One region of the Clostridium sp. CM042 genome, then DNA from elsewhere that is predicted to be linked to it. Evidence: a T-box and tRNA genes for the amino acid it is inferred to sense, from the RefSeq annotation. Region 1 holds a T-box; the other holds one or more tRNA genes.
What was found. The T-box of region 1 lies ahead of pheS (phenylalanine--tRNA ligase subunit alpha). A T-box ahead of a tRNA ligase gene usually reads a tRNA of that ligase, here a tRNA-Phe.

Region 1 (16,994 bases):
TTTTTTATTGCATTTTTGACAAAGATATGTAAAGTGATATAATTAGTAAAACATCATAGTTGAAAATTTAGAGGTGAATAATTTGAAATTAGATATTGAAAATCTTAAAAAGAAAAGCATATATACTCCTGTTCGGATACTTGCATTAGGGTTTGCTATAGTCATAGTCATAGGGGCTATACTACTAAGTCTACCTATAGCTTCTCAAAGTGGTGAAATTACGCCTTTTATAGATTGTATATTTACCTCTACATCTGCTGTGTGTGTTACGGGACTTGTAGTACTAGACACGGGAACATATTGGACATATTTTGGGAAAACAGTGATAATGTTACTTATAGAAACAGGTGGACTTGGATTTATGTCTGTAGCTACTTTAGTTTTTTTAGTTTTAGGTAAAAGAATAACATTAAAGGAAAGACTAGTGATGCAGGAAGCTATGAATGTAAACTCATTACAAGGGTTAGTGAAAATGGTCAGATATGTATTGATATTTACAATTTATGTTCAGACAGCAGGTGCGGTGTTATTCTCAACGCAATTTATTCCTAAATTTGGAATCGCCAAAGGAATTTATTATAGTGTGTTTCATTCGGTGTCTGCGTTCTGCAATGCTGGGTTTGATTTGATGGGAAACTTTAATAGTGTTACTGCTTATGCTAATAATTCTGTAGTAATATTAACAATTGCAGCATTAATAATAATAGGTGGGTTAGGATTTTATGTTTGGGTAGAAATTTATAATTGCAAGGGAATAAAAAGATTGTCACTCCATTCTAGAATAGTTATTTATTCGACGATAGCCTTGGTTGTTTTAGGGGCAATATTTATGTATATTTTTGAGATGAATAATGCTGACACTATGCAAGGAATGTCTATTAAGGGTAAGTTTTTATCTTCAGTTTTTGCATCAGTTTCTCCAAGAACAGCTGGGTTTAATTCTATACCACTCGATAAAATGACCACAGCGGGAAAGTTTTTGACAATAATTTTAATGTTTATTGGAGGATCGCCTGGATCAACGGCTGGCGGAATAAAAACGGCTACTGCCATTGTGATTTTTATGACTATAGTGTCTGTGGTTTGTGGACGAGAAGACACTGAAATATTTCAAAAGCGCATAAGCAAAGAAGTTGTGTATAAAGCGTTTGCAGTATCTCTTATTTCACTAACCATTGTTATAGCAGTTACTATGATATTATCTATTACAGAGCATCCGAATATTCCTTTTGAGTACTTTTTGTATGAGGCTACTTCAGCATTTGCTACAGTTGGCTTAACATTAGGGTTAACTACAAAATTAACATTTGTAGGAAAGATAATAATATTACTTACCATGTATGCTGGGAGAGTTGGACCACTTACTATAATACTAGCATTAGCTAAAAATAAAAAAGGTAAATCGGGAAATATAAAATACCCAGAAGGCAAAATTTTAATTGGATAGGGGTGGGGTTAATGAGTAAAAAACAGTTTATTGTTATAGGTCTCGGAAGATTTGGAGAGTCCGTTGCTGAAACATTATATTCTTTGGGAAATGATGTATTAGCAGTTGATTTTGATGAAGATGTAGTTCAAAATATTTCGGATAATGTAACTCATGCAGTTCAAGCTGATGCGAATGATGAAAATAGCTTAAGGGCTCTTGGAATTCGTAATTTTGATTGTGCAGTTATTAGTATCGGTTCTAATATCCAATCTAGCATTTTGGCAACACTCTTAGTCAAAGAATTAGGAGTAAAATATGTGATAACAAAAGCGACTAATGCCCTGCATGCTAAAGTATTATATAAAATAGGTGCAGACAGAGTAGTTTTTCCAGAAAGAGATATGGGTGTACGCGTTGCTCATAATTTAGTATCATCAAATATATTAGATTATATTGAATTATCTCCTGATTATAGTATAGCTGAAGTTATTAGCCCCGAAGAATGGCATAATAAAACCTTGGGAGAATTAAATATAAGAGCTCAATATGGTATAAATGTAATGGCTATAAAAAGAAACAATGATATTGATGTTGCTCCGGCAGCTGATAATATTGTTGAACCAGGTGATATTATTGTTGCCATAGGTAATATTGAAGAATTAAATAAGTTGGAAAATCTAGTTAAATAAGGGGCATTCAGTTTGGAACATATTCAAGGCAAGGATAATTTATTGATTAAAGATACCAAAAAGTTAAAAGAAAAGAAATATAGAAAAGACAGTAATATGTTTTTAGTTGAAGGTTTCAGATTTGTAGAAGAAGCTTTGGATTCTGGTTTTGAAGTGGTGCATATTTTTATAAGTGCTAGAGGAGAGTTAAAATATGAAAACTCTTGTATGAAGAACAAGCTACAGAAGAATACTAAAGTTTATAGTGTTAGTGACAGTTTATTTAAAAGTATTTGCGATACGGATAATCCGCAAGGTATTATTGCTACAGTTAGAAATAAACCGGTAGAGATTAAATATGATCATGGCTTCTATATGTTAGCTGATAAAATTCAAGACCCAGGCAATATGGGAACTATAATTAGAACTGCTCATGCGGCGGGAGCACTAGGAGTTATAATTACAAAAGGAACTGTAGATATTTATAATGAAAAAACTTTAAGATCCACAATGGGTTCTATTTTTAAAATACCCGTTATTTACGATAGTGATTTATCAGTGGTGCAAAAGCTTAGAAGTGCTGGATTTAAGCTAGTTACTAGTTCATTGGATACTGATAAAAACTTCTATAATGTAGATCTTAGAGAAAAAGTTATTATATCAGTTGGAAATGAAGGGAATGGAATAAGTGCCGAAGTTTATGAGATATGTGATTTGAAAATTAAAATTCCTATGCCTGGTGGTGCAGAATCTTTAAATGCAGCTGTAGCTGCATCAATTATGATGTATGAAGTCGTAAGACAGAAAAATAATTTATGATTTTAAAATTCATAGTTGAATTTTTTTGTAGTTGTGGTTATAATATTTTATATACTTCCATAAATTAATAATAAACTGTGACGGAGAAAGTAAATATAAAAATACTTACAGGGATAAGAAGCCTTAGACTGAGAGCTTCATTAAGAAATTTTTATATCCAAGTTCACTCCGGAGTTCTAATGGTGAAAAAAAGTAGCTGTTGGCGGGTAGAATCGATAAATTTATCTAAGAGGACTATTTTTAGTCAATTAGGGTGGTAACGCGGATTTTCCGTCCCTTCATTAGGGACGGTTTTTTTTGTTTTATAAAGAATTATCAAAATATGAAAGGAGCATTCATTATGAAAGAAAAGTTAGAAACGATAAAAGCTGCAGTTTTAGAAGAATTAAAAGGAGCTGATATTAAAACAGAATTAGAAAATATCAGAGTTAAATATTTGGGAAAAAAAGGTGAATTGACACAAATATTAAGAGGCATGGGACAGTTATCAAATGAAGAAAGACCAATTGTTGGTAAATTAGCAAATAAAGTTAGAGAGGACATAGAGACGCTTATAGATAAAGCCTCAGATACATTAAAAAACAATGAAAAAGAAATGAAGCTGAAAAGTGAAGTTATAGATATATCTATGCCAGGGAAAAAACAAACAGTAGGTAAAAGACATCCGTTGGAGTTAACACTTGAAAAAGTTAATGAAATATTTTTATCTATGGGATTTGTTATTGAAGAGGGCCCTGAGGTAGAAAGGGATTATTATAACTTTGAGGCATTAAACATACCTGAAAATCATCCGGCAAGAGGTGAACAAGATACTTTTTACATAAATGATAGTATAGTTTTAAGAACCCAAACTTCACCAATACAAATAAGAACTATGGAACTTCAAAAACCGCCTATAAAAATGATAGCGCCAGGTAAAGTTTATAGATCGGATGCAGCAGATGCTACTCATTCACCAATATTTTATCAAATTGAGGGGCTTATAGTAGATAAGGGAATTACTTTTGCTGATTTAAAAGGGACGCTAGAATTGTTTACGCAAAAAATGTTCGGAGACGAAATGGAAACAAAGTTTAGACCACATCATTTTCCGTTTACAGAACCATCAGCTGAGATGGATGCCACTTGTTTTGTGTGCAATGGTAAAGGTTGCAAGGTTTGCGGCGGTAGCGGCTGGATAGAACTTTTAGGTTGTGGCATGGTTCATCCGGACGTTTTAAGAAATTGTGGGATTGATCCAGAAGTTTATAGCGGATTTGCTTTCGGATTTGGCCTTGATAGAATTACAATGTTAAAATACGGAATAGATGATATTAGGGCACTTTATGAAAGTGATATGAGATTTTTAAAACAATTCTAAAATACAAATAATAATGCAGCTTCGCAGAAGATGATTTAATACTATACAAATTCTAGGAGGATATAAAATGAAAGTTCCAGTTAAATGGCTTAAAGATTATGTAGATATAGATATTTCACCAAAGGTGCTTGGAGATAAGTTAACCATGTCTGGTTCAAAAGTAGAAGAGGTTATTATATCAGGTGCTGAAATTGAGAAGGTTGTTACAGGGAAAATAATAAAAATAGAAAAACATCCGGATGCTGAGAAATTAGTTATATGTCAAGTGAATATAGGATTAGACGAACCAATACAAATCGTTACAGCAGCTACTAATATGAAAGAACAGGATATAGTACCAGTAGCACTTCACGGATCAACGCTACATGGAGGATTAAAAATAAAAAAAGGTAAACTCCGTGGAATAGTTTCAAATGGTATGTTCTGCTCTGCGGAAGAACTTGGAATTGCAGTTGATGAACCAGTTGATGGACTAATGATACTTCCAAGCGATACGATCGTTGGAAAAGACATAAAAGAAGTATTAAATCTTCAAAGTGTACTAATAGATTTTGAAATAACTTCAAACAGAGCAGATTGCTTAAGCATTCTAGGAATAGCTAGAGAAACGGCTGCAACTTTAGGCACGCAGTATAGAAAACCAGCGCTGGATTATAAAGCTACCTGCAAGGATAATGTGGAAGACATTTATAAGGTTCATATTAATGATGAGCTTTGCAGAAGATATATGTTAAAGGGTATAAAAAATGTAAAAATTGAGCCTTCTCCACAATGGATGCAGGAAAGACTTATAGAAGCAGAAATTAGACCTATAAATAATATAGTGGATATCACAAACTTTGTTATGGTAGAGCTTGGTCAACCTATGCATGCATTTGATGCTAGGCAAATTACGACTAATGATATAGTGATAGAAAGAGCAAGTAACGGAGAAAAATTTATTACTTTGGATGAGATAGAAAGAGATCTAGATGAAAGCATTTTAACTATTAAAGATGGAGATAGAACTATAGCCATTGCAGGCATTATGGGAGGCTTAAATTCAGAAATTAAAGATGACAGCACAAGCATAATAATTGAGAGTGCAAACTTTAATGGCGTTAATATAAGACTCGCTTCTAAGAAATTATCTTTAAGAACTGATGCATCTTCTAAATTTGAAAAAGATTTAGATCCTAATATGGCTGAAATGGCAATGGATAGAGCTTGTCATTTAATAGAAGAATTAGGTGCGGGTGAAATAATGGACGGATGCACTGAGGTATATCCGAGTAAAATTAAATCTCATACTTTAGAAGTAGATGCAAATTGGATTAATAAATTTTTAGGAACTAATATATCTATGATAGATATGAAAATATACCTTGATAGATTAGAACTTGCTACAGAAATAATAGGTGATTTTTTAATTATAAAGGTACCTACGTTTAGGTCTGATATTAACATTAGAGAAGATGTCGCAGAGGAAATAGCTAGAATGTATGGGTATGATAATATACCATCAACTATGCCTAAGTGTGAAACCTCAAGGAGTGGAAAAAGTGAAAAGCAAAAATTAGAAGATAAAGTAGTGCTTTCTTTAATTGGCAGTGCACTTAATCAATCTATAAGTTATTCTTTTGTAAGTCCTAAAATATTCAATAAAATTTTAGTTCCTGGCGATAGTGAATTAAGAAAAGTAGTTACTATAAAAAATCCTTTAGGAGAAGATTATAGTATAATGAGAACTACAACTATAGCATCTATGATGGAATGTTTATCAAGGAATTATTCAAGGAATAATGAAGAAGCTAGGTTATTCGAAATAGGTAAGGTGTATATACCAAATGAAGATGTAGATAAGCTTCCAGAGGAAAGAAATATATTAACTATAGGAATGTACGGAAATGCTGATTATTTAGATTTAAAAGGTGTAGTAGAAAATGTGTTAGATATTTTGGGAATGAAAAATACATCATTTAAAAGAGAAAGTGAAAATCCAACTTATCACCCAGGAAAAACATCAAACCTATATGTAAAGAGAGAATTTATAGGTGTGGTTGGAGAAATTCATCCGAGTGTTTCGGAGAACTATGAAGTGCAGCCAAGATGTTATATAGCAGAATTAAACTTAGATATGTTATATAAATATGCTGACTTAAATAAGAAATATAAAGCACTTCCCAAATTTCCAGCTGTAACAAGGGATATTGCACTTATAGTTGATGAGAGGGTTTTAGTTCAAGACATTGATGATATAATTGTAAAGCAAGGTGGAAATATTCTAGAAAGTGTTAAATTATTTGACGTGTATAAGGGTAAACAAATAGCAGAAGGAAAGAAAAGTATAGCCTATGCTATAGTATATAGACGCTCGGACAAGACATTAACAGATGAAGAAGTAAACAAGGTGCATGAAAAAATATTAAGATCTTTAGAGCATAAATTAGGTGCTGAACTTAGATAATGTAAATAAATTGAAACTCCCTTAGAAATAAGGGGGTTTTATCATTTCATGCAATCTCAAGAAATAAGTGGACATTATATTAATTGTTTTATTTGTATGCATAATTTGAAAAAATTGGTTTTATTAACAGTTATATTGTGGTACAATAAGCTTAACTAATCTGTCTAAGAGGGTGTTTTAGATGAACGTTGTGACAATAAAGATAAATGGTGTTGAATATAATTTAAAAGGTGATGAAAGAGAAGAATATTTACATATGGTAGCTAGCTATGTTGATAAAAAGATAAAAAATATAATGGGTAATAATGAAAAGCTTAGCACTTCCTCAGCAGCGATTTTAACTGCTTTAAATTTAGGTGATGATATGTTTAAAAGTAAGTTACTTTGCAAGGAACTTTCGAGTAAGGGTGAATCTTTAGAAAAACATGATAAGGAAATGAATGATCAATTAGAAGGTTTAAAAAAACAGTTAAATCATATGGAAGACTATAACCAGGAATTACTTAATAGATGTAAAAATACGGAAAAAACTGAATATGTAAAAACCTTAGAGCAAGAAAATATAGAGATGCAACAACAATTAGATGTGATGCAAGAGACTAGTAAAAGTTATAGTGAAGAAAATAGAAGAACAAAAACAGAAAATAAAGAAATGAGATTTAAGCTTCAATCTTATAAGTACAAAATAATTGATTCACAAAATAAGTTGATAGAATACCAAATTAGTTTAGCTAAACAAAAGAAAATAAACAATCCACTTTTAACTTCACGTAAAAAATAAAAAATATTTAATAAATATGTTTAGATTGTCACCGAAAGGCGATTTTTTTAATGCCGAAGGATATATTGGATATATTCATGAAAGCCTCACAATTTTTAAAAAAAATTGTGAGGCTTTTTTTATATTAAATCATTACCTGCGGTACTGCAATATTAACGAATTCAGAAGGAGATTTATATTCCCACTGAAGTTTCCTCTTTGCTATAGTATGGAACTTCTACTTATATAAGTGGGAGACTTTCCTTCTGAAATGTTGTTAAAGATATCATAATAACTTTAATTTGATAAAGTGTAATATTAAAATACTTATAAATCATATAATTATATTGATAGCGAAATTAAAGCCTAATAGCTTAACAACATTTATTAGGTCGCTAAGATTATAGCACCAAGGGTAATAATTTAATGATATTCATTAAATTATATCAAAATCTTAAAGGTATTTATAAAATAAAAAAGGGGGGAAAGCAATGAAAAGAAGAATTGCTGGATGTTTAAGTTTAGCAATGTCAATGACTCTAGTATTATCGGGTTGTGGTAAAAGTGATGTTGGGGGAGCGGCGAAGGATTTAAAAGGATCAGAAGTTATAGCGGCTTCAAATCCAGAAAAAGTGACACAAACAGCAAAAAACAGAAAAGATACTTTAATTGTTGGATTTACAGCACCAGAAGGAAAATTTAATCCCATATATGAAAGTTCAGTAGATGATGGTTATGTTGCTCAATTAGTTTTTGAAGGGTTATTGACAAATGATGCGAAAGGAAATCCTGTAGAAAAAGTAGCTAAGAAATGGGAGATTTCAAAGGATAGCAAAACCTATACCTTCCATTTAAACAAAGGCATTAAATTTAGCAATGGAGAAGAATTAACTGCAAAGGACGTGGAATTTACTTATACAGCTATTTGTGACCCAAAGTATGACGGACCGAGAACAGACGCTGTAGATAAATTGGTTGGGTATAAGGAATACAATAAAGGTGATGCTAAAACTGTTAAAGGCATAAAGGTTATAGATGACAATACAATTTCATTTACATTAACAGATGTTAAAGCACCAGCGCTAAGTTCTGATTTTATTTATGGAATTATGTGTAAGAACTATTATACATTTGAAAAGGGTAATGTAGAGAAATTAAAAAAAACATTCTTAAAACCAATGGGTAGTGGTCCATATATTTTAAAATCATATAAAGCAGGTCAAGAAGCTGATTTTGAGAAAAACCCTGATTATTGGAAGGGTGAGGCTAAGATTAATAAGTTAATATTAAAAGTTACCAATGCTCAAACCAATATTCAATCACTATCCGCTGGCGAAGTAGATATTGATAGAATTGCAACTGCACCAGAAAATATCCAAATGCTTAAGAGTGCAGGATTCTTAGATATGCAACTTTTTCCGGATAATGGATATGGATTTATAGGTTTAAACCTTAAAAATGAAAAATTAAAAGATAAGAGAGTACGTCAAGCACTTACCTATGGGTTAGATAGAAAAGGATTTATAGATGCTAGATATAAAGGTTATGCTGATGTTTGTAATGCACCAGTATCGCAAGTCTCTTGGGCATATACTGATGATATAAAGAAGTATGAATATAATCCTGAAAAAGCAAATAAATTATTAGAAGAATCTGGTTGGATTAAAAAGGAAGATGGCTTTAGATATAAGGATGGTAAAAAGTTTCAAATCCATTGGATGACTTATCAAGGAAGTAAATACGTTGAAATGTTAATTCCAATAGTAAAAGAGAATTGGAAGGCTATAGGAATAGATGTTATTCCTGAATTAATGGAATTTAACACTTTGTGTACAAAGGTTTTTGATGAACAAAAATTTGAAATGTATAATATGTCTTGGACTTTAAGTATTGATCCAGATCCATCAGGATTATTCTCAGAAAAGCAAGCAGAGCTCGGTGGATACAATCCAGGAAATTGGGTAAATAAAGAAAGTGAAAAATTAATGGCAGATGCTCGTAATACTACGGATATAAAAGAAAGAAAGGTATTATATCAAAAGTGGTTAAAACTTTTCACGGAGGAAGCTCCATATGTTTTGTTAGATCAATGTAAAATGATGTGGGCTGTAAGTTCAAGAGTTAAAGGCATAAGTATCTCTCCATATATTAATTTTACTTATCAAATTGCAGATGCAGAATTAATTGAACCTAAAGCTAAATAGGTAAATGATGCTTTAATTATATTTTACTATGCTTGGGTATGCCAAGCATAGTTTATAAAGGAGGATTGTCATGAGGCAGTATATAACTAGAAGATTACTGCAAATGATACCAGTTTTAATAGGGGTATCTATAGTAATATTTTTAATATTACAGTTGGCACCAGGTGATGCATTAACAGGTAAAATGGATCCACATTTAACACCAGAAAGAAAACAAGAATTAAGACAGCAAATGGGACTAGATCTACCAGCATATAAGCAATATCTTAGGTGGGCTGGAGGAGTACTTCATAGGGATTTTGGCGAATCTACTAACTTTAAACAGCCAGTAGGAAAGGTTATGAACACATATATTTGGAATACATTTTACCTAGCTATACTCTCATTAATACTAAGTGTATTAATTTCAATTCCAATCGGAGTAGTTTCTGCAACTAAGCAGTACTCAAAATTTGATGGATTTTTCACCGTGTTTGCCCTGATAGGTATTTCTATGCCCTCCTTCTTTTTTGGTATGCTTCTTATAAAAGTTTTCGCTGTAGACCTTAAAATACTTCCGGTTTCTGGAATGAGCACGGCTGGAAGTACAGTAGCAGGTATTTCCTATGGGTTGGATGTAGCTCGTCATATGATACTACCGCTAATTGTACTTACTTTAAGTAGTGTAGCAGGTCTTATGAGATATACAAGATCAAGTATGCTAGAGGTAATAAGGCAAGATTATATAAGAACTGCTAGAGCTAAAGGACTTAAAGAAAAAGTGGTTATATATAAACATGCCCTTAGAAATGGAATGATTCCTGTTATTACTTTACTTGGATTTTGGCTTCCTGCATTATTTTCTGGAGCATTTATTACAGAAAGCATTTTTGGCTGGCCTGGCATCGGACCTATAGAAATTGCTGCAGTAAGTGGACGTGATTATCCATTGCTCATGGGAATAAATATCTTATTTGCAGTGTTAACTTTGTTTGGAAATTTAATTGCAGATGTTACTTATGCCGTAGTTGATCCGAGAATAAGGCTTAAATAGGAGGTGCTAAAATGCAAGCAGAAGTAAACCCAAAAATTAATGAAATCAAAAAAGAAGAAATTTTAAGCCCTTGGAAGATAATAAGAAAACGATTAAAAAAGAATAAACTAGCTATATTTGGAATGTATATACTCTTGTTTATGGTGCTTATGGCGTTAATTGGTCCATTAATATCACCTTATAAAATGGAAACTATAGATTTATACAATGTATCAGCTTCACCATCTTTTAAACATCTTTTGGGTACCGATGATGTGGGAAGGGATGTTTTAGTAAGAGTGATGTATGGAGGTAGAATATCTCTTTCAGTAGGAGTACTCGCTGTATTTGTTGAAGTACTAATTGGGAGTATGTTAGGAGGAATAGCAGGCTTTTATGGTGGAATAGTGGATAGTATAATAATGAGAATAGTTGATATATTCTTATGCTTTCCAGGTTTGCCACTACTTATAATGCTGGCAGCTGTAATGTCAGATTTAAAAGTTGCCCCACAGTATAGGATGTACGTAGTTATGTTTATTATAGGATTACTTGGATGGCCAGGTCTTTGTCGTATTGTTCGTGGTCAAATACTATCCCTTAGGGAACAGGAATTTATGCAGGCAGCAGAAGCTTTAGGACTTAAGGATAGGAGAAAAATATTTAGTCATCTACTACCCAATACTTATGCGTCTATTATAGTTTCAGCTACTTTAGGTATAGGTGGTGCAATTCTAACGGAATCAGCATTAAGTTTTTTAGGACTTGGAGTTACTCCTCCAACGCCGTCTTGGGGTCAAATGGTTCAGGCAGTTAACAATGCATATATATTACAATTCGAACCTTGGATTTGGGCGCCTCCTGGTATATGCATCTTCTTAACGGTAATGGGTATAAATTTATTTGGAGATGGACTTCGCGACGCTATCGATCCAAAACTAAAGGTTTAGGAGGTGTATTATGAGTAAGAATTTAGTAGAGATAAAAAATTTGAAAACGTATTTTTACACCGAAGATGGAATTGTGAAAGCTGTTGATGATGTTAGTTTTAATATTAGAGAAGGTGAAATAATAGGTGTAGTTGGAGAATCAGGTTGTGGTAAAAGCGTTACGGCAATGTCAATAATGAGATTAATTCCGTCACCACCCGGAAAAATAGTTGGTGGTGAAATTCTGTTTGAAGATAAAAATATTTTAGAACTTAAAGGCGATGAAATAAGAAAAATAAGGGGGAATGACATAGCAGTAATATTTCAAGAGCCTATGACTTCATTAAATCCTATATTCACTATAGGGTATCAAATAGAAGAAGTAATAATGCTCCACCAAAAGTTAAATAAAGCTAAGGCTAGGGAAAAAGCAGTAGAAATGTTAAAGCTAGTTGGAGTGCCAAGAGCAGAGGACATAGTGGAGTGCTATCCTCATGAGCTTAGTGGAGGTATGCGCCAAAGGGCAATGATTGCAATGGCCGTGTCTTGTAATCCAAAGCTCTTAATAGCAGATGAGCCAACTACTGCATTAGATGTAACAATTCAAGCGCAAATACTGGATATTATGAAAGATTTAAAGAAAAAACTTAATACTTCAATAATGTTAATCACCCATGATCTTGGAGTAATTGCTGAAATGGCAGAATATGTAGTAGTAATGTATGCTGGTAAGGTTATTGAAGAAGCACCCGTAATTGAGTTATTTAAAAATCCAATGCATCCATATACTGATGGATTAATGAAATCTAAACCTTCACTGGATAAAGATGTAGATAGATTATACTCAATACCCGGACAAGTTCCAAACCCAATTAATATGCCAGAAGAATGTTATTTTTGTGCAAGATGCCCGAAAGCTATGGATATTTGTAGAAAGAAGCAACCACCTACTTACGAGATAAGGCAAGGACATAAGGTAGCCTGCTTTTTATATGATGAGCAAAACAACTAATAACTGTTTTGTACTACGGATAATACAAGTAGTGCAAGGAATGTAAGGGGGGGAAGTAAGTGTGTGATGAAATAGTTAGAGTAGAGAATTTAAAAACATATTTTCCTATTAGGGGGGGAATACTTCAAAAGACTGTAGGTTATGTTAAAGCTGTAGATGGGGTGTCACTATATATAAATAAAGGAGAAACCTTGGGTTTGGTTGGGGAATCAGGATGTGGTAAAACTACAGTAGGTAGAACTATGTTAAGGCTTATAAACAAAACAGATGGCGATGTATATTTTCAAAATCAAGATATATTTGATTTATCAAAAAAAGACTTAAGAAAGATAAGACCTAAGATGCAAATAATCTTCCAAGACCCATATAGTTCTCTTAATCCAAGACTTACAGTAGGACAAATAGTTGGAGAAGCACTATTAGACCATGGTTTATTGCCTAAAAGTGAAATTGCTGGTAGAGTTCAAGAGGTGCTTGAGATTTGTGGGCTTGCACCTTATCACATAAGAAGATACCCACATGAATTTTCAGGTGGTCAAAGGCAGAGAATAGGAATAGCAAGAGCTCTTATATTAAATCCTGAATTTATAGTTGCGGATGAACCTGTATCAGCACTAGATGTGTCCATTCAATCTCAAATAGTTAATTTAATGTGTGATCTTCAAGAAAAAATGGGATTTTCATATTTATTTATTTCGCATGATTTAAGTGTAGTAAAACATATTAGTCATAGAATAGGGGTTATGTACCTAGGATCTTTGGTGGAATTAGCATCAAAAAATGAATTGTATAATAATCCTCTTCATCCATATACAAAGGCATTGTTATCCGCAGTGCCTCTACCAGATCCAACATTAAAGAGAGAAAGAATTATTCTTAAGGGAGACATACCAAGTCCGGCAAACCCACCCTCTGGCTGTAAATTTCATACCCGATGTCAATATGCTATGGAAAGGTGCAAAAATGAATGTCCACAGTATAAAGATGTAGGCGGAAAACATTTTGTAGCTTGTCATCTACTGTAAGGTAATGATTGGGAGCATATAAGGCTAGTATATTGAATTACCAAAGTAAGGGAGAGGGATATATGAGACAGGAAAGAATAAGGGATAGTGATATGCATTGTGATGAAGGCGTGGGCTGGAAGGATATTGTAGCCATTGTTATAGCACAATTTCAGATATTGATGCCAATAGTGATGGGAGCTGCATTAGTCATGAGTTTGTTGTTATTTATTGTAATGAAAGTATGGATTAGAAGTTAATAATAGTTAATTAATATATATAAAAAACTGTATAATTTCAGGGAATACACCCTAGAGATAATGAAAAATTTGTCGAAGATGAATTTACACTATCACTTGGGTGCTTATTTGGGTATAATTAAAGTATAATGTTAGAACATGAAAAGGATGGTATGTATATGAATTTATTAACAATAGAAGAGATGAGTAAAAGTTATAGTGAAAAAATACTCATTAATAAAGTGTCATTAGGTATAAGTGATGGCGATAAAATTGGATTAATAGGAGTAAATGGGACAGGGAAATCAACTTTTTTAAAAATAATAGCTGGCTTTGAAGTTCCTGATGAGGGAAGAATTTTAAAGGGAAACAAAGTGAATATAGAATATTTATCTCAAAATCCTAAATTTGACCCAGAAGCTACAGTGCTTGAGCAAATTTTTAAAAGTGACACGGATGTTATGCACGTTATAAGAGAATATGAAGTAGCTATGGAGAAAATGGAGGAAAATCCAGAAGATGAGTCCGTTCAAAATACTTTAATGAACCTTAACACTAAGATGGACGCATGTAACGGATGGGAAGTTCAAAATGAAGCTAAAATAATACTTACAAAGCTTGGAATAACAAATTTTAAGCAGCGAATAGGAAACCTTTCAGGTGGTCAAAGAAAAAGAGTGGCTTTGTGTAGTGCTCTAATTACGCCCTCAGATTTATTAATTTTGGATGAGCCTACAAATCATATGGACAATAAAATAATAGATTGGCTTGAGAAATTTTTAAATAGTAGAAAAGGTGCACTACTTATGATTACTCATGATAGGTATTTTTTAGATAGAATAACAAATAAAATTATTGAACTGGATAAGGGTAATCTATATAGTTATCAGGGGAATTATAGTGTGTTTTTGGAAAAGAAAGTTGAAAGAATGGCTTTAATGGAAACGATAGAGAAAAAAAGAGAGAGTTTATTTAAAAAGGAACTAGCTTGGATAAGACGTGGGGCTAAAGCTAGAAGTACTAAGCAAAAGGCAAGAATTGACCGTTTTGGTGAGCTTCGCGATGGAAAAGTTGATGTAACAAACGAAAAGTTAGAATTATCCTCAGCATCGACTAGACTTGGTAAAAAGATTATGAATATAGAACATATTTATAAAGCATATGGTGAAAAGAAATTAATTAGTGATTTTAGTCATACTTTTACTAGGAGAGATAAAGTAGGTATTATAGGGCCGAATGGTATGGGGAAATCTACGCTTATGAATATTTTAAGTGGAGTATTAAGCCCGGATTCAGGGGTAATAGATTGGGGAGAAACATTGAAAATTGGTTTTTTCCATCAAGAAAATGGTGAGATGAACGAAAAGCTACGTGCTATAGAGTACATTCGCGAAGGTGCAGAGTATATAACTACAGGCGATGGAGAACAGATTACAGCTTCTCAAATGCTTGAGAGATTCTTATTTGATGGAACTACAAAGCATTCCTTTATTTCTAGTTTATCCGGTGGAGAAAAACGAAGACTATATTTATTAAGAATTCTTATGGAAGCTCCAAATGTGCTATTCTTAGATGAGCCAACTAATGACTTCGATATTCAAACTCTAGCAGTTCTCGAAGATTATTTAGATGGGTTTAATGGTGTGGTTATTACTGTATCTCATGATAGATACTTTTTAGATAGAGTCTCTGACAAAATATTCAGTTTTGAAGGAAATGAAAAGATAATTCAATTTGTAGGTAATTATTCTGAGTATAAAGAATATATAGAAAAAAATCCAAATTTACTAGATGAAGATAAAGATGTGATTAAGGAAGATAAAAAAGGTGGAAATGAAGAGGTTGCAAGCAGTAAAGATGAGGCAATTAAAGAAGAGAAGCTTTTGAAAATCACATTTAAAGAGCAGAAAGAATTTGATGAAATTGACAGCAAAATTGAGCAAAAAGAAACAGAACTTGTGAATGTTAATAAAAAAATCAATGCTGGAAGTAGTGACTTTGAATATTTGCAGGAACTAGTGAAGCAGCAAAAGAATATTGGAGTTGAAGCTGAACAGCTAATGGTGCGATGGACATATTTAAATGAATTAGTTGAGAAAATAGAGCAGCAGAAAAACAACTAAATCATCACCCGCTTATACAAGTGGGTGATTTTATTTCTGAAATGTAATTGAGAATTTATGGGTGATAAGTTTATTTAATAAAGAAGGTATAGTCTGTGGATAAAAATAGAGATATAAAAATATCTGTGCGTAACTTAGTGGAGTTTGTACTAAGGTCTGGCGATTTAGATATGAGGTTTATGGGGAGTAGCAGAGCTGTAGAGGGAACCAAAGCACATCAAAAAATTCAAAGTGAGAATAAAGAAAAGTATTCTGTATTACTTGGAGAAGAATATTTGGCGGAGGTAAGTTTAAAACACAGCATACTATATAATGGAGCCTCAATTGTAATTGAAGGGCGTGCTGATGGTATTCTAATCAAAAATAATAAGGTTACCATAGATGAAATCAAAACAGTTGCTAAGGATATAGAACTTATTAAGGAGGATTATAATAGTCTTCACTGGGCTCAAGCCAAATGTTATGCATATATATATGCGATTCAAAATAATCTTGGGCTTATTAATGTTCAATTAACCTATTATGAAATAGATACGCAGAAAACTAAGCAATTTGTCAAGGCTTTTTCAATTGAAAAATTAAAAGAATTTTTTGATGAAATTATTTCTAGCTATTTTGTATGGGCAAATATTGCTAGTGAGTGGAATAAGGAAAGAGATAGTACTATAAAAGAGTTGTTGTTTCCGTTTGAAAATTATAGGGACGGTCAAAGGGAACTAGCTGTCTGTGTATATAAAACAGTAGTAGAGAAAAAGAAAATGTTTGTGCAAGCCCCCACAGGAATAGGTAAAACTATATCTACTTTGTTTCCAGTGGTTAAAGCTATGGGAGAAGGGCATACCACAAAGATTTTTTACCTAACAGCCAAAACTATAACAAGACGGGTTGCAGAGGATGCCTTTGATAAAATGAAAGCAAATGGACTTAAATTTAAGACGATTACTCTAACAGCAAAGGATAAAGTATGTCTTAGTAAAGGTAGTGCATGT
Region 2 (16,994 bases), 1.1 Mb from region 1:
GAAGGGAAACCAAGTCTGAATAGGGCGTTGTGAACGCAAGTTCACGAAGTTGCATGTCGTAGACCCGAAACCGGGTGACCTATCCATGGCCAGGATGAAGCGGAAGTAAAATTCCGTGGAGGTCCGAACCACGTTGGTGTTGAAAAACCATGGGATGAGCTGTGGATAGCGGAGAAATTCCAATCGAACTCGGAGATAGCTGGTTCTCCTCGAAATAGCTTTAGGGCTAGCGTCGATTAATTGAGTAATGGAGGTAGAGCACTGAATGGGCTAGGGGCTGACAACAGTTACTGAACCCTATCAAACTCCGAATGCCATATACTTTTATTTCGGCAGTCAGACTGCGAATGATAAGATCCGTAGTCAAAAGGGAAACAGCCCAGACCATCAGCTAAGGTCCCAAAGTGTAAGTTAAGTGGAAAAGGATGTGGGATTTCTAAGACAACTAGGATGTTGGCTCAGAAGCAGCCACTCATTTAAAGAGTGCGTAATAGCTCACTAGTCAAGAGATCCTGCGCCGAAGATGTCCGGGGCTAAAACTTACCACCGAAGCTATGGGTGTACACAATTGTGTACGCGGTAGAGGAGCTTTCTGTACTGGCTGAAGTCATACCGTAAGGAGTGGTGGACGGTACAGAAGTGAGAATGTTGGCATGAGTAGCGAGAGTTAAGTGAGAATCTTAACGGTCGAAAACCTAAGGTTTCCTGAGGAAGGCTCGTCCTCTCAGGGTTAGTCGGGACCTAAGCCGAGGCCGAAAGGCGTAGGTGATGGACAATCGGTTGATATTCCGATACCACCAATGGACGTTATTAGAAATGGGATGACGCAGGAGGATAAGATGTGCACACTATTGGATGTGTGTCTAAGCATTTAGGCGGAGCAAGCAGGCAAATCCGTTTGCTCTTAACGCTGAGATGTGATGGGGAAGGGAATTTATTCCCGAAGTATCTGATTCCACGCTGCCAAGAAAAGTCTCTATCGAGGATATTGGTGCCCGTACCGCAAACCGACACAGGTAGGTGAGGAGAGAATCCTAAGACCATCGGAAGAATTGTTGTTAAGGAACTCGGCAAATTGACCCCGTAACTTCGGGAGAAGGGGTGCCTACGTAAGTAGGTCGCAGAGAATAGGCCCAAGCAACTGTTTAGCAAAAACACAGGTCTCTGCTAAAGCGAAAGCTGATGTATAGGGGCTGACGCCTGCCCGGTGCTGGAAGGTTAAGGGGATTACTTAGCGCAAGCGAAGGTATGAACTTAAGCCCCAGTAAACGGCGGCCGTAACTATAACGGTCCTAAGGTAGCGAAATTCCTTGTCGGGTAAGTTCCGACCCGCACGAATGGCGTAATGATTTGGGCACTGTCTCAACAACACATCCGGCGAAATTGTAGTGCAAGTGAAGATGCTTGCTACCCGCGATTGGACGGAAAGACCCCGTAGAGCTTTACTGTAGCTTAGCATTGAATTTCGGTATTGTCTGTACAGGATAGGTGGGAGACTGAGAAACATGGGCGTCAGCCTGTGTGGAGTCATCCTTGGGATACCACCCTGACAGTACTGAGGTTCTAACTGGAGGCCATGAATCTGGTCACAGGACATTGTTAGGTGGGCAGTTTGACTGGGGCGGTCGCCTCCAAAAAAGTAACGGAGGCGCCCAAAGGTTCCCTCAGCGCGGTTGGAAATCGCGCGAAGAGTGCAAAGGCAGAAGGGAGCCTGACTGCGACACTTACAAGTGGAGCAGGGACGAAAGTCGGGCTTAGTGATCCGGTGGTACCTCGTGGGAGGGCCATCGCTCAACGGATAAAAGCTACCTCGGGGATAACAGGCTGATCTCCCCCAAGAGTCCACATCGACGGGGAGGTTTGGCACCTCGATGTCGGCTCGTCGCATCCTGGGGCTGAAGTAGGTCCCAAGGGTTGGGCTGTTCGCCCATTAAAGCGGCACGCGAGCTGGGTTCAGAACGTCGTGAGACAGTTCGGTCCCTATCCGTCGCGGGCGTAGGAAATTTGAAGGGAGCTGTCCTTAGTACGAGAGGACCGGGATGGACAAACCTCTGGTGCACCAGTTGTCACGCCAGTGGCATCGCTGGGTAGCTATGTTTGGAAGGGATAAACGCTGAAAGCATCTAAGCGTGAAGCCCACCCTAAGATGAGATTTCCCATAACGCGTGTTTTTAACACAAGTTAGTAAGACTCCTGGAAGACCACCAGGTTGATAGGTTAGAGGTGTAAGCATGGTAACATGTTCAGCTGACTAATACTAATAAGTCGAGGGCTTGACCTAAATAATTAAAAGTAAAGCGAAGCTTCGAGCGTAAGCGAGAAGACTAAATCACTGTGCAATTTTCAGAGAATATTTATATTCTCAATCTGGTGATTATGGCATGAAGGTAACACCCGTTCCCATACCGAACACGAAGGTTAAGCTTCAATGCGCCGATGGTACTGCAGGGGTGACCTTGTGGAAGAGTAGGTTGTCGCCAGGTAAGAAAAGAACCGCTAAGTATAACTTAGCGGTTTTTATTTTGGTTAAAAATATAAATTCAGGTTGTTTACAAACCCAGTATAATTTTTTTATTATACTGGGTTTTTTACATGCAATTATCCGGTAGCATTTTGAGTTATGGATAAATCTAAAATAACAACTATGTTCTTAGTTAGAAAATCAAAAAAACTTAAAGATAGCAGGCTAGCTATCTTTTTCATATTCTGCACTGCTGCTGTAAGCAGACACTGCTCTTGCACATTTTCTAATCCACGCATATGGCAATAGCGAAGCCCATGTAGTTGTTTTGAATCTGCGAAGCTTCGCTCTATAGTTTCTTTTCTTCTTCTATATATATTTCTGCCTTTATCTGTTCTGGTGAACTTTACCAACATATTCTTTATATCCTTCTCTTGTTATCGTTTTATAATGTAAAGCCCTTAAGTCAGGGCATACGTAACTTTAACATATTGGAATTTATTTTTTGTGTACATTCCTTTTGTATGTGGAGACCTACGGTATCCCATTACAGATTTTAATTCCCTCTCATATAGTTCTTTACATATAATATTTGTAGCATAACCAGCATCTGCACCAACATATTTTGTATTAAAATTAAACTTTTTTATTTGCACATCTAATCTATCGATATAAGGATCAACATCATTTATGTTTCCAGGAGTAACATACACATCAGTAATTATATTATGTCTGCTATCGACAGTTCTGTGATCTAAATATGAGAAGCCTTCCGGCTTGCCATCTCTCATCATATATCCACTGTCATTACGTTATAGAAATGAATTTTGAAATGACAAACTTTGCAGTGATGTAAAGCTGAAATCTAAGAAGTCAGCAGACGTCATAGTAGCATAAGCTTCATGAATCTTATGTGAAGGACTGAACGATAGGAGGTTTTGAAACTTTGAAAAACACAAAGAAATGTGATAACAGCAGACGACTTCATGATGAAGGTTACCTACAAAAGGATAGAGTGGAACTCGAAGAGTATGTAGGAGCGCCGAGCATTTCATTGACGATAGAAAAGCGACAGAACGCCGAAAATAAATACACCAATGGATTGTTTGAAAGGATTATTGACAGAAACAACTTAAATCAAGCATTTAAGAAAGTTAAAGCCAATAAAGGTAGTCATGGAGTTGATGGTATGAAAGTAGATGAACTTCTACAATAACTAAGAGAAAATGGCGCCAGCCTTCGGCAATCACTATTGGAAGGTAGTTATAAACCTAATCCAGTAAGGCGGGTAGAAATACCTAAGCCTGATGGAAAGAAACGACCACTAGGAATACCAACAGCTGTAGACCGAGTAATACAACAAGCTATCGCTCAAGTTTTAAATCCAATATTTGAAGAGAAATTTTCAGATAATAGTTATGGATTTAGACCGAACAGAAGTGCACACCAAGCAATTCAAAAATGCAAAGAATACATGGATAAAGGTTACAAGTGGGCAGTAGATATTGATTTGGAGAAATACTTCGATACTGTAAATCATGATAAATTAATAGGCTTGCTTTATAAAGAAGTAAAAGATGTTAGGGTAATAGCCCTTATAAGAAAATATCTTCAAGCAGGAGTAATGGAAAGAGGCATTTTTAATACCTCTCAAAAAGGTGAAATGGGAATAAGAGTACATCCAAATTCTGTTGAGAAACTTAAATGCAAGCTTAAAGAAATAACAGGAAGAGGTAATGCTATGAGTATGGAACTTCGTGCTATTAAACTAAGACAAGTTATAGTTGGATGGGTAAACTATTTTAAATTAGCAGACATGAAAAGTACACTTAAAACCTTAGATGAGTGGCTAAGAAGAAGAATTCGCTTATGCTATTGGAAACAATGGAAGAGTATTAAAACAAAACATGATAATCTCAAAAGGCTTGGTATTGATGAATACAAAGCTTGGGAATATGCGAATACAAGAAAAGGCTATTGGAGAATATCCCATAGCCCTATCTTAGCAAGAACTTTAACTAATAAACATCTTAAAGAACAAGGGTTTATATCATTAACGGGAAAATTTATGATTAGGTAATTCTTATTGAACCGCCGTGTACCGAACGGTACGCACGGTGGTGTGAGAGGTCGCTAAATAAATTAATTATTTAGCTCCTACTCGATTGTTTGTCAACAGTCTGTTTATTTTGGTTAAAAATATAAATTCATTTTCAACTAAATTAAAATTTACATACTGTACTTAAAACTTTACCTATGCTATCATGAATTACTAAATTTGCTTGTTTGTCATAAGGGGTAGAAGACTTGTTAATAAGAATTAAATTATTTCCTCTAAAATATTTTATGAGATTTGCAGCGGGATATACCACAAGAGAAGTTCCACCCACAATCAGTGTATCAGCAATACTTATTGCTTTAATAGAACAGTTTAAGACATCTATATCTAAACTTTCTTCATAAAGAACTACATCTGGTTTAATAATACCACCACAGACATTACATTTAGGAACTATGGGTTTACTATTTAACATATAATTCAAGTTAAAAAAATTATTACATTCCATGCAGTAATTTTTATGTATAGATCCATGAAGTTCATATACATTTTTGGAACCTGCCATTTGATGCAAACCATCAATATTTTGAGTGATTACAGCTTTTAATTTATTCTTTTTTTCTAGTTTAGATAATGCAATATGTGCATCATTGGGAATTGCATCTGCAAAAATCATATTAGATTTATAAAATTTAAAAAAGTCCTCGGTATGATTTACAAAAAAAGAATGACTTAAAATAACTTCAGGAGGAAATTTCAAATCATTTTCTAGTTTATATAAACCCTTTGCAGAACGGAAATCAGGAATACAACTTTCTGTAGATACGCCTGCACCTCCAAAAAAAACTATATTAGTAGTATTTTTTATAATTGTTTTTAATAATTCATAACACATAACCTCAACTCCTTAACTATAGTATAACAGTCTAAAAAAAGTTAGTTGTTATTAATAAGAAAATAAAATATAATAGGAGAATTCAAAATTTATAAATATAGTAAAAAACTATATACTTATCCTAGTGTATCAATATGTGATATTGTTAGAATTAATAGTGAATAGCGGAGATAAATGAGAATAAATTGAATATATGAACCATAATTCAAATATACAATTATTTTATTATGGTAAAATAATTCTTGTCGCTGAAAGACAGTGACGGTAGATACGAATAACAAATTGGTCTTTGAAAATTAAACAGAGAAATAGGTAAAGATAGCGAAATAATATTTCGTTAAACCAGTTAATTACTTTAGTATAAAGTAAAATTTAGTCGTAAGACTAAAAGTATGTAATGAGCTTGCTAACCAGCTTAACAGTTGGCGCAGATTAATCATTTCAACTAAAAAAGTGTAAACTTTTAAATTGAGAGTTTGATCCTGGCTCAGGACGAACGCTGGCGGCGTGCCTAACACATGCAAGTCGAGCGATGATTCGTCTCCTTCGGGAGACGTTGATTAGCGGCGGACGGGTGAGTAACACGTGGGTAACCTGCCTCAAAGAGGGGAATAGCCTCCCGAAAGGGAGATTAATACCGCATAATATGTTTTGGTCGCATGATCGAAACATCAAAGGATTTTTCTTCGGAAAATTCCACTTTGAGATGGACCCGCGGCGCATTAGCTAGTTGGTGAGGTAACGGCTCACCAAGGCGACGATGCGTAGCCGACCTGAGAGGGTGATCGGCCACATTGGAACTGAGACACGGTCCAGACTCCTACGGGAGGCAGCAGTGGGGAATATTGCGCAATGGGGGAAACCCTGACGCAGCAACGCCGCGTGAATGATGAAGGCCTTCGGGTTGTAAAGTTCTGTCTTCTGGGACGATAATGACGGTACCAGAGGAGGAAGCCACGGCTAACTACGTGCCAGCAGCCGCGGTAATACGTAGGTGGCAAGCGTTGTCCGGATTTACTGGGCGTAAAGGATGCGTAGGCGGACATTTAAGTCAGATGTGAAATACCCGAGCTTAACTTGGGTGCTGCATTTGAAACTGGGTGTCTAGAGTGCAGGAGAGGTAAGTGGAATTCCTAGTGTAGCGGTGAAATGCGTAGAGATTAGGAAGAACACCAGTGGCGAAGGCGACTTACTGGACTGTAACTGACGCTGAGGCATGAAAGCGTGGGGAGCAAACAGGATTAGATACCCTGGTAGTCCACGCCGTAAACGATGAATACTAGGTGTCGGGGGTCGAACCTCGGTGCCGCCGTTAACACATTAAGTATTCCGCCTGGGGAGTACGATCGCAAGATTAAAACTCAAAGGAATTGACGGGGGCCCGCACAAGCAGCGGAGCATGTGGTTTAATTCGAAGCAACGCGAAGAACCTTACCTAGACTTGACATCCCCTGCATAACCCAGAGATGGGTGAAGTCCTTCGGGACAGGGTGACAGGTGGTGCATGGTTGTCGTCAGCTCGTGTCGTGAGATGTTGGGTTAAGTCCCGCAACGAGCGCAACCCTTATCATTAGTTGCTACCATTAAGTTGAGCACTCTAGTGAGACTGCCCGGGTTAACCGGGAGGAAGGTGGGGATGACGTCAAATCATCATGCCCCTTATGTCTAGGGCTACACACGTGCTACAATGGTGAGTACAAAGAGATGCAAGACCGCAAGGTGGAGCCAAACTCAAAAACTCATCCCAGTTCGGATTGTAGGCTGCAACTCGCCTACATGAAGCCGGAGTTGCTAGTAATCGCGAATCAGCATGTCGCGGTGAATACGTTCCCGGGCCTTGTACACACCGCCCGTCACACCATGAGAGTTGGTAACACCCGAAGTCCGTGAGGTAACCGTAAGGAGCCAGCGGCCGAAGGTGGGATTGATGATTGGGGTGAAGTCGTAACAAGGTAGCCGTAGGAGAACCTGCGGCTGGATCACCTCCTTTCTAGGGAGTAGATGTATTGACTTCGGTCGATGCAATATCTATTGTAATTAATCGTACCTAGTTCTCTGTTTAATTTTGAGAGACTAATTTTAGTTAACTCTTAGGAGTTAGCTAATTAATAGTTTTTCTTAAAATGTTCTTTGAAAATTGCACAGTGAAAAAAGTTGTTTTAAAAAAATTAAAACTATGAAAATAGTTTATGAATTGATTTAATACAATTTCGCAAAATTAATATAACCGTCTATGTAAATAGACAGAATCAAGGTCAAGCTACAAAGGGCGCATGGCGAATGCCTTGGCACTAGGAGCCGAAGAAGGACGCGTTAAGCTGCGATAAGCTTTGGGTAGGCGCAAATAGCCTGTGATCCAAAGATTTCCGAATGGGGGAACCCACATAGTAACAACTATGTACTGCATACTGAATAAATAGGTATGCAGAGGTAGACCCGGGGAACTGAAACATCTAAGTACCCGGAGGAAGAGAAAGAAATATCGATTTCCTAAGTAGCGGCGAGCGAAAGGGAAAGAGCCCAAACCCAGGTCTTTGACCTGGGGGTTGAGGATAGATCATAAATACTGCAATTCCTTAATTGAAGATAGCTGGAAAGCTGCTCCGCAGAAGGTAATAGGCCTGTAAATGAAAAGGAAAAACAGTCAGATCTAATCCAGAGTACCACGAGACACGTGAAACCTTGTGGGAAGCTGGGAGGACCACCTCCCAAGGCTAAATACTACCTAGTGACCGATAGTGAAGAAGTACCGTGAGGGAAAGGTGAAAAGAACCCCGGAAGGGGAGTGAAATAGAACCTGAAACCGTGTGCCTACAACCGGTCGAAGCACTTTATATGTGTGACGGCGTGCTTTTTGTAGAACGAGCCAACGAGTTACGATATGTAGCAAGGTTAAGTACTTAAGGTACGGAGCCGAAGGGAAACCAAGTCTGAATAGGGCGTTGTGAACGCAAGTTCACGAAGTTGCATGTCGTAGACCCGAAACCGGGTGACCTATCCATGGCCAGGATGAAGCGGAAGTAAAATTCCGTGGAGGTCCGAACCACGTTGGTGTTGAAAAACCATGGGATGAGCTGTGGATAGCGGAGAAATTCCAATCGAACTCGGAGATAGCTGGTTCTCCTCGAAATAGCTTTAGGGCTAGCGTCGATTAATTGAGTAATGGAGGTAGAGCACTGAATGGGCTAGGGGCTGACAACAGTTACTGAACCCTATCAAACTCCGAATGCCATATACTTTTATTTCGGCAGTCAGACTGCGAATGATAAGATCCGTAGTCAAAAGGGAAACAGCCCAGACCATCAGCTAAGGTCCCAAAGTGTAAGTTAAGTGGAAAAGGATGTGGGATTTCTAAGACAACTAGGATGTTGGCTCAGAAGCAGCCACTCATTTAAAGAGTGCGTAATAGCTCACTAGTCAAGAGATCCTGCGCCGAAGATGTCCGGGGCTAAAACTTACCACCGAAGCTATGGGTGTACACAATTGTGTACGCGGTAGAGGAGCTTTCTGTACTGGCTGAAGTCATACCGTAAGGAGTGGTGGACGGTACAGAAGTGAGAATGTTGGCATGAGTAGCGAGAGTTAAGTGAGAATCTTAACGGTCGAAAACCTAAGGTTTCCTGAGGAAGGCTCGTCCTCTCAGGGTTAGTCGGGACCTAAGCCGAGGCCGAAAGGCGTAGGTGATGGACAATCGGTTGATATTCCGATACCACCAATGGACGTTATTAGAAATGGGATGACGCAGGAGGATAAGATGTGCACACTATTGGATGTGTGTCTAAGCATTTAGGCGGAGCAAGCAGGCAAATCCGTTTGCTCTTAACGCTGAGATGTGATGGGGAAGGGAATTTATTCCCGAAGTATCTGATTCCACGCTGCCAAGAAAAGTCTCTATCGAGGATATTGGTGCCCGTACCGCAAACCGACACAGGTAGGTGAGGAGAGAATCCTAAGACCATCGGAAGAATTGTTGTTAAGGAACTCGGCAAATTGACCCCGTAACTTCGGGAGAAGGGGTGCCTACGTAAGTAGGTCGCAGAGAATAGGCCCAAGCAACTGTTTAGCAAAAACACAGGTCTCTGCTAAAGCGAAAGCTGATGTATAGGGGCTGACGCCTGCCCGGTGCTGGAAGGTTAAGGGGATTACTTAGCGCAAGCGAAGGTATGAACTTAAGCCCCAGTAAACGGCGGCCGTAACTATAACGGTCCTAAGGTAGCGAAATTCCTTGTCGGGTAAGTTCCGACCCGCACGAATGGCGTAATGATTTGGGCACTGTCTCAACAACACATCCGGCGAAATTGTAGTGCAAGTGAAGATGCTTGCTACCCGCGATTGGACGGAAAGACCCCGTAGAGCTTTACTGTAGCTTAGCATTGAATTTCGGTATTGTCTGTACAGGATAGGTGGGAGACTGAGAAACATGGGCGTCAGCCTGTGTGGAGTCATCCTTGGGATACCACCCTGACAGTACTGAGGTTCTAACTGGAGGCCATGAATCTGGTCACAGGACATTGTTAGGTGGGCAGTTTGACTGGGGCGGTCGCCTCCAAAAAAGTAACGGAGGCGCCCAAAGGTTCCCTCAGCGCGGTTGGAAATCGCGCGAAGAGTGCAAAGGCAGAAGGGAGCCTGACTGCGACACTTACAAGTGGAGCAGGGACGAAAGTCGGGCTTAGTGATCCGGTGGTACCTCGTGGGAGGGCCATCGCTCAACGGATAAAAGCTACCTCGGGGATAACAGGCTGATCTCCCCCAAGAGTCCACATCGACGGGGAGGTTTGGCACCTCGATGTCGGCTCGTCGCATCCTGGGGCTGAAGTAGGTCCCAAGGGTTGGGCTGTTCGCCCATTAAAGCGGCACGCGAGCTGGGTTCAGAACGTCGTGAGACAGTTCGGTCCCTATCCGTCGCGGGCGTAGGAAATTTGAAGGGAGCTGTCCTTAGTACGAGAGGACCGGGATGGACAAACCTCTGGTGCACCAGTTGTCACGCCAGTGGCATCGCTGGGTAGCTATGTTTGGAAGGGATAAACGCTGAAAGCATCTAAGCGTGAAGCCCACCCTGAGATGAGATTTCCCATAACGCGTGTTTTTAACACAAGTTAGTAAGACTCCTGGAAGACCACCAGGTTGATAGGTTAGAGGTGTAAGCATGGTAACATGTTCAGCTGACTAATACTAATAAGTCGAGGGCTTGACCTAAATAAATAAAAAAGCGAATTCACTGTGCAATTTTCAGAGAATATTTATATTCTCAATCTGGTGATTATGGCATGAAGGTAACACCCGTTCCCATACCGAACACGAAGGTTAAGCTTCAATGCGCCGATGGTACTGCAGGGGTGACCTTGTGGAAGAGTAGGTTGTCGCCAGGTAAATGTGGCTGGATAGCTCAGTCGGTAGAGCAGAGGACTGAAAATCCTCGTGTCCCTGGTTCGATTCCTGGTCTAGCCACCAAGTTATGGCGCTATAGCCAAGCGGTAAGGTCAAGGTCTGCAAAACCTTTATTCCCCGGTTCAAATCCGGGTGGCGCCTCCAAAACACTTTGTAAATTTACAAAGTGTTTTTTTTGCGTCCAGTATGTTTCTGGAGCCAATATGCTGAAAAAAGCTATGTAACCTAATTAACGGAGGATTGTACAATAAATATTTGAACCTAATTACACGACGTCTACCTACTTGATTATTTTAGATATGCTCAGTTCATTTTTTTAGTAGATATAAATAAAATATCTATAATGTTTATTAAAATTAAGAAATATAGCGAAAAAGCTAGAAATATCTATATTGATGCATATGGATTAGTATAAACAATGTATATGGGCATATATTATGGTATACGCACTATAGTGAGCTTAGCACAAGTAGATTAATATATGAAATGCTAGTATAATCACATATGTTGGGCACAAAACTATGTATGCCTAGCACTTTTAATTGGTTTAGGGGGTCTGGCTTTCATGTATAAAGAGATGGTTCAAAGAAAAAAGTTTCCAGCTATAATATTGTTGTTTATTACATTAATTACATTTATATGCCTATCAGACGTATTACCTAAGGCAAGTATAGGCAGAATAAATATTAAAACGGTTGTAACTATGTTCTTTAATACACTAATGGTTGCTCTTTGTTATATTGAGTTCTCAAAATGTAAGGTTAAGTATAAGTATTCAATTGTAGCAGATCAATTCATTATTCATAAAATAAAAGGTGAAGAGGTTAAAATACTAGAAGATATTAAATTAAAGGATATAGATTATATTGGTAAATATAGAAACTATAGTGCAGATATTCATATTAGTAGCAGTAAAAAGTATATTTGTTCTACGTTTATTGGTAGTAAGTTTTGTTGTGTATATAAAGTAGGAGATAAATTTAAAAAGTTTTATTTTGAGCCTAGTGATGGTCTTATGAATAAAATTAAATTACTAAAAGAAAAATCATATTTTAAAAATAAATAATAGATTATAAGAAGTATAATTGAGTTAGGATTACACTTCTTTTTTATTGTAAAAATAACATACAAATTTTATTTGTATGTTATTTTAATTCAAGTGCAATTTCTTTTAATAAATCTTCTTTCTCAATAATGTCGAGGCCTGTTAAGGCAAGAGCTTCTGCAGCTTTTATCATATTATTTTTACAAAAATCTGTTTGAGTTTCTAGAGCAAACACGGGTGATGGGCAACTCATCGAGGAATCTTCTGTAATAGATATGGATGGATATATGCATGGAGTAATATGGCTTATAGAGCCTATTCCCAGGCCATATAGAGTATTTTTACAACAAGCAATATCGATGATGCCACATTCTTTTAAGTTGTGTGTAAATATTCTTGATAAAGATTTATTAGTCAAAAGTTCTTGTGAGGGCAATTCAAATATGCTTATTTCTCCAGTTATATTCATTATTTGAGACAGTGATTGAATAAAGTCTACAATAGTTTTTTCTAGAGATTTAGCTTCTTTTAGGCTAGGAGCTTTCAAATAAAATTTGACCTCTGATTCAGAAAATGCATTAAGGTATGAAGAGGCATTTTCTATAGAAATGGTATCAATAAAATAACTGTTGTCTAATCCTTTTAACAATTGACTTAATGTATTAAGTATAAATAAATAGGCATCTAAAGATGAAAAGTTACTAAGAATTTGATTGTTATTATTAATAGTTTGGTGACATTTAAGTTTAATTGGAATTGTAGCCATGGAGGTGCCGCTTTCCGCATTGCTTGTATCACAGTGAGGAGCAATAATAACATCCATATCATCAAAACATTTTTCCTTTGTTAAAGCTAATTCTGAGCCATTTGTGTACTCGCCTGGGCATCCTAATAGAATTACACTCCCACCGCTTTTAGATATTACTTTTGATAATCCTAAAGCTGCCGCAATAGAAATGCTAGCATTCACGTTATTACCAAAAATATGACCTACATTTTCAGTAGATGTGTATTTGCATATATAGCATATCTTAGGGTGGCCATTTCCATATTGAGCATAAAAAGAAGTAGGAATACTACAATAGTTTTCTTGTATTTCAAAATCATGAGATTTTAACATATTTATTATGTAAGAATAACATTTATATTCTTTATAACTCGTTTCTGGATTAGTATAAAGGTAATTTGATAAATTATGGATATCTTCTTTTATACTGCTTATATAACTTATAATTTCTTGTTTCATGCCTTTTCCCCTTTCAAAAGTTTAATACTTATTAACACATTTAGTATAACCAAAGGTACACAAATATATTGATAATAACAAATAAAATTTTATAGGTTCAAATATTAATTTTATATAGCTATTTATGGCATAAAATGTAGATAAATATATTTTAAATTATTATGTGGACAAAATAAGAAACCGTACTTAGTTGAATAAAATATAGTATAAGAGGCTATAATTTAGGTAGTTTTTAGTTAGCAAGTTTAAGGGGGAAATTATGAAAAAAGAAAAATGTATTATATGTAGAAAGCCTCTAAATGATGGTATAATAATAAATGGAATAGGAATTTGCAATAATTGCGAAGGAAGAATTATAGAATCAAAGGCTAATACTGATTTTTATGAATATTACAAGAACTGTATAAGAAAGACTTTGGTGCAGTTTATACCAAGAGGAGTGACTAAGGATTGTCAAGATTACCACTTGTAGATGGAGTGTTGAAATATATAAAAGAACAAAATGTTTCCTTTTGTACGCCAGGGCATAAGGGAGGGCTTGGTTTTTTTAAAACGATAAGGGGCAAGGAGCTTTACGAAAATTTTATAAAAGGGGACATTACTGAGGTTGATGGATTAGATAATCTTCACCATGCAGAAGGAATAATAAAAGAGTCTCAACAATTATTGAGTGAATACTATGGAAGTATTAAATCTTATTTTCTAGTGAATGGTAGTACTAGTGGAAATTTAGCTATGATTTTTTCATCCTTCAATGAGGGTGACAAAATCATTGTAGAGAGAAATTGTCATCGCTCGATATTTAATGCCATTATTATGAGAAAACTAAAGCCGGTATATATTAAAAATAAAATTCATTCAAAATATGATGTTCCTTTTCCTTTAGATAAGGAGCATTTTTGCACTTTAATTAATGAAAACAAAGATGCTAAAGGGATTATTGTTACCTACCCAAATTATTATGGTATATGCTTTGATTTACCATATATTATAGACATAGCTAGAAAATATAATATTAAGGTATTAGTAGATGCCGCTCATGGCGCGCATTTTGGTGCCAATAAGTTATTACCCGAAAACCCCTTGAAAATGGGTGCTAATATGGTAGTTATGAGTGCACATAAAACTCTACCTAGCCTAACTCAAACAGCTTTTTTACATGTGGGAAAAGACACGGACATTAGTAAGGTAGATTTCTATACAAGTGTGTTTTTAAGTACAAGTCCATCATATATGTTTTTGTGTTCAATGGATTATGCAAGATTTTATATTCAAGAGTATGGTGGGAATGGTTATGAAGAGTTAATTAAAATATGTAAGTTTAATAGAGATAGAATCAATAGATTAGGCAAATTTCACATTATAGGTCAAGAAGATTTACGTGATATATCAGAGAAGTATACTGAAGAAGATAATAAGTATACTATGGATTTAACTAGGTATATATTAAATGTACCTAAGGGGTATAGTGGACATAAGTTATTAGAATATTTAAGAATAAACAAAATTCAAGCTGAAATGAGTGATAGTAGAAATGTAGTTTTAATATTTTCTCCCTTTAATAATCAGCAAGATTTTGAAGAGTTATACATAGCTCTGAAAAACTGTGATATGAACACTTTAAAGGGGAAATATGTAGAATTAATAGATTATGGTATGCCAATTCCAATTATGTACCCATATGAAGTAATGGATAGAGAAAAAACTCTGGTAGAGTTAAAAAATTCAGAGGGTAAAATAAGTGCGGTAGCAATAGTTCCATACCCGCCAGGAATACCTATTGTAATGCCTGGAGAAAGACTGGATGAGGATACTATAGCTGTGATAGAATATTATTTGCAATGCAATGTAACAGTGCTTGGAATTAATGATGGGAAAGTAGCAACATTAGAAAAATAGATACTATTAATATTGGTGGAGGGGATTGAATGGAAAGAGGGCGTCTAATAGCACTAGAAGGCCCAGATGGTTCAGGGAAAACTACTCAAATACAATTACTAGAAAAGCATCTAAAAGAATTGGGATATGAAGTAGTAAGAACTAGGGAACCGGGCGGCACAGAAATTAGTGAGAAAATCAGAGAAATAATATTGGATAATGGTAATTGTAATATGAGTTATATGTGCGAGGCATTACTTTATGCTGCGTCTAGGGCTCAACTAGTTAGTGAGGTTATAAAGCCAGCCTTAGACCTGGGTAAGATAGTTATATGCGATCGTTTTGTATATTCTTCAATGGTGTATCAAGGCATTGGTCGCGGACTCGGACTGGATAGAATAAAAAGCATGAATGAAGCCGCTTTAGATGGATTAGAAGCAGATTTAATATTTATGATTACCATCCCCTATGAAGAAGGATTAAATCGAAAAAAATTGCAAAAGACTCTAGATCGTTTAGAAAATGGTGGGAATGAATTTCATAAAAAAGTTTTTGAAGGTTACTTAGATATTTGTAAAAAATATGGTAAAATAGAAGTAATAAATGGTAATAGGAATGTAGATGAAATACATAAAGATATAATAAACAGAATAAAAAAAATAAAATTATAAAAAGGATGGGGTTAAATGAAATTAGTTATTGCAATAGTACAAGATGATGATGCAAATGATTTAATTGAGCAAATAACAGACAAGGGTTTTAGGGTTACAAAATTAGCTACAACCGGAGGGTTTTTGAAATCAGGAAATACGACATTACTAATGGGTGTTGATAAAGAAAAGGTAGATGAGGTTTTAGCTATTATCGAGGAAGTATGTAAGGAAAGAAAGCAAATAATATCATCACCTTCACCTGTAGCTGGTTCTACTGGAGTATATATGCCATTCCCTATTGAAGTGGAGGTAGGTGGAGCAAATGTATTTGTAGTTGACGTAGATAAGTACATAAAGGTATAACTAATTAGAAGCAAGTATATATAAATCTATACTTGCTTCTATGTATGGAGGATTAAAATGAGTTTTGAGAGCATAATAGGTCATAATAGTATAAAGAATCAAATAAGTAAATCTATAGACGCAGATAGGTTATCACATGCTCACCTTTTAGTTGGAGAGGATGGAATAGGCAAAAGTATACTAGCTAAGAATATAGGGTTAAAGATTTTAGGGAAAAATCAAGATAGGCAATATGTGGATTTGGTGGAATGGAGAATAGAAAAGAACAAAAGTACGATAGGGGTTAACTCTATAAGAACTTTAATTGAAGAAATTAACAAAAAACCTTATGAAGGTGATAAGAAAGTTATTATTATTTACAATGCTCATAAAATGACGGTGCAAGCTCAAAATGCTTTTTTAAAAACGATTGAGGAGCCACCTAAAAACGTGATTATACTTTTATTATGTGAAAATCTCGAAGTTATACTGGACACAATAAAATCAAGATGCCAAATACATAAACTTAAGAATTTAAACGTAGGTGAGATGGAAGAGTTTTTAAAAATAAATTATTATGATTTATCTTTAGAGGAGATAAGAGTTATTATAGCTTTTAGTGATGGAATACCAGGAAAAGCTGAAAAGTTTATTCAAGATAATAATTTCAAGGATATTAGAAATATTACCTTGGAAATATTACTTAATCTTAATAAAGTTGGAACTGAAGAGCTAATTAAATATGAAAAAAAATTATCTAATCAAAAAGAAAATTTTGAAGAAATATTAACTGCATTTCTTTCGTATATTAGGGATACTATAATATATAAAGAAATTGAAGAAGAAAGTTTAATTCTTAACATAGATAAGTTATTAAGTATAAAAGAATTGGCTAATATATTTTCATTTATCAAATTAAATGGTATTATAAGCATAATAAATGATACTAGGGAGAATTTAGTTAGGAACGTTAACCCGGGGTTGGCGTTTGAAGTAATGCTATTTAAAATGCAGGAGGTTTAACATG

Region 2: it encodes a tRNA-Phe, which carries the amino acid that the T-box ahead of pheS (phenylalanine--tRNA ligase subunit alpha) is inferred to sense. The anticodon was not compared.

The regions. Positions count from the first base shown of each region.
Region 1 is NZ_CM143646.1:3,439,398-3,456,391, forward strand. Features, by position in the region: gene ACWJJ7_RS16435 (TrkH family potassium uptake protein) at 83-1,447, shown strand; gene ACWJJ7_RS16440 (potassium channel family protein) at 1,459-2,118, shown strand; gene ACWJJ7_RS16445 (TrmH family RNA methyltransferase) at 2,131-2,916, shown strand; T-box leader at 2,985-3,197, shown strand; gene pheS (phenylalanine--tRNA ligase subunit alpha) at 3,257-4,276, shown strand; gene pheT (phenylalanine--tRNA ligase subunit beta) at 4,344-6,722, shown strand; gene ACWJJ7_RS16460 (cell division protein ZapA) at 6,904-7,503, shown strand; gene ACWJJ7_RS16465 (ABC transporter substrate-binding protein) at 7,974-9,686, shown strand; gene ACWJJ7_RS16470 (ABC transporter permease) at 9,757-10,719, shown strand; gene opp4C (oligopeptide ABC transporter permease) at 10,731-11,648, shown strand; gene ACWJJ7_RS16480 (ABC transporter ATP-binding protein) at 11,659-12,639, shown strand; gene ACWJJ7_RS16485 (ABC transporter ATP-binding protein) at 12,699-13,664, shown strand; gene ACWJJ7_RS16490 (hypothetical protein) at 13,727-13,903, shown strand; gene ACWJJ7_RS16495 (ABC-F family ATP-binding cassette domain-containing protein) at 14,062-16,005, shown strand; gene ACWJJ7_RS16500 (ATP-dependent DNA helicase) at 16,101-16,994, shown strand, end outside.
Region 2 is NZ_CM143646.1:2,341,889-2,358,882, reverse strand. Features, by position in the region: rRNA gene ACWJJ7_RS11155 (23S ribosomal RNA) at 1-2,281, shown strand, start outside; rRNA gene rrf (5S ribosomal RNA) at 2,367-2,483, shown strand; partial or broken gene ACWJJ7_RS11145 (transposase) at 2,599-3,252, opposite strand; gene ACWJJ7_RS11140 (hypothetical protein) at 3,408-3,677, shown strand; gene ACWJJ7_RS11135 (reverse transcriptase domain-containing protein) at 3,714-4,541, shown strand; gene ACWJJ7_RS11130 (NAD-dependent protein deacylase) at 4,684-5,415, opposite strand; rRNA gene ACWJJ7_RS11125 (16S ribosomal RNA) at 5,880-7,405, shown strand; rRNA gene ACWJJ7_RS11120 (23S ribosomal RNA) at 7,669-10,611, shown strand; rRNA gene rrf (5S ribosomal RNA) at 10,668-10,784, shown strand; tRNA gene ACWJJ7_RS11110 (tRNA-Phe) at 10,791-10,866, shown strand; tRNA gene ACWJJ7_RS11105 (tRNA-Cys) at 10,873-10,947, shown strand; gene ACWJJ7_RS11100 (hypothetical protein) at 11,369-11,869, shown strand; gene ACWJJ7_RS11095 (zinc-binding metallopeptidase family protein) at 11,949-13,094, opposite strand; gene ACWJJ7_RS11090 (sigma factor G inhibitor Gin) at 13,354-13,566, shown strand; gene ACWJJ7_RS11085 (aminotransferase class I/II-fold pyridoxal phosphate-dependent enzyme) at 13,545-14,993, shown strand; gene tmk (dTMP kinase) at 15,023-15,643, shown strand; gene ACWJJ7_RS11075 (cyclic-di-AMP receptor) at 15,659-15,988, shown strand; gene ACWJJ7_RS11070 (DNA polymerase III subunit delta') at 16,046-16,990, shown strand; gene ACWJJ7_RS11065 (PSP1 domain-containing protein) at 16,992-16,994, shown strand, end outside.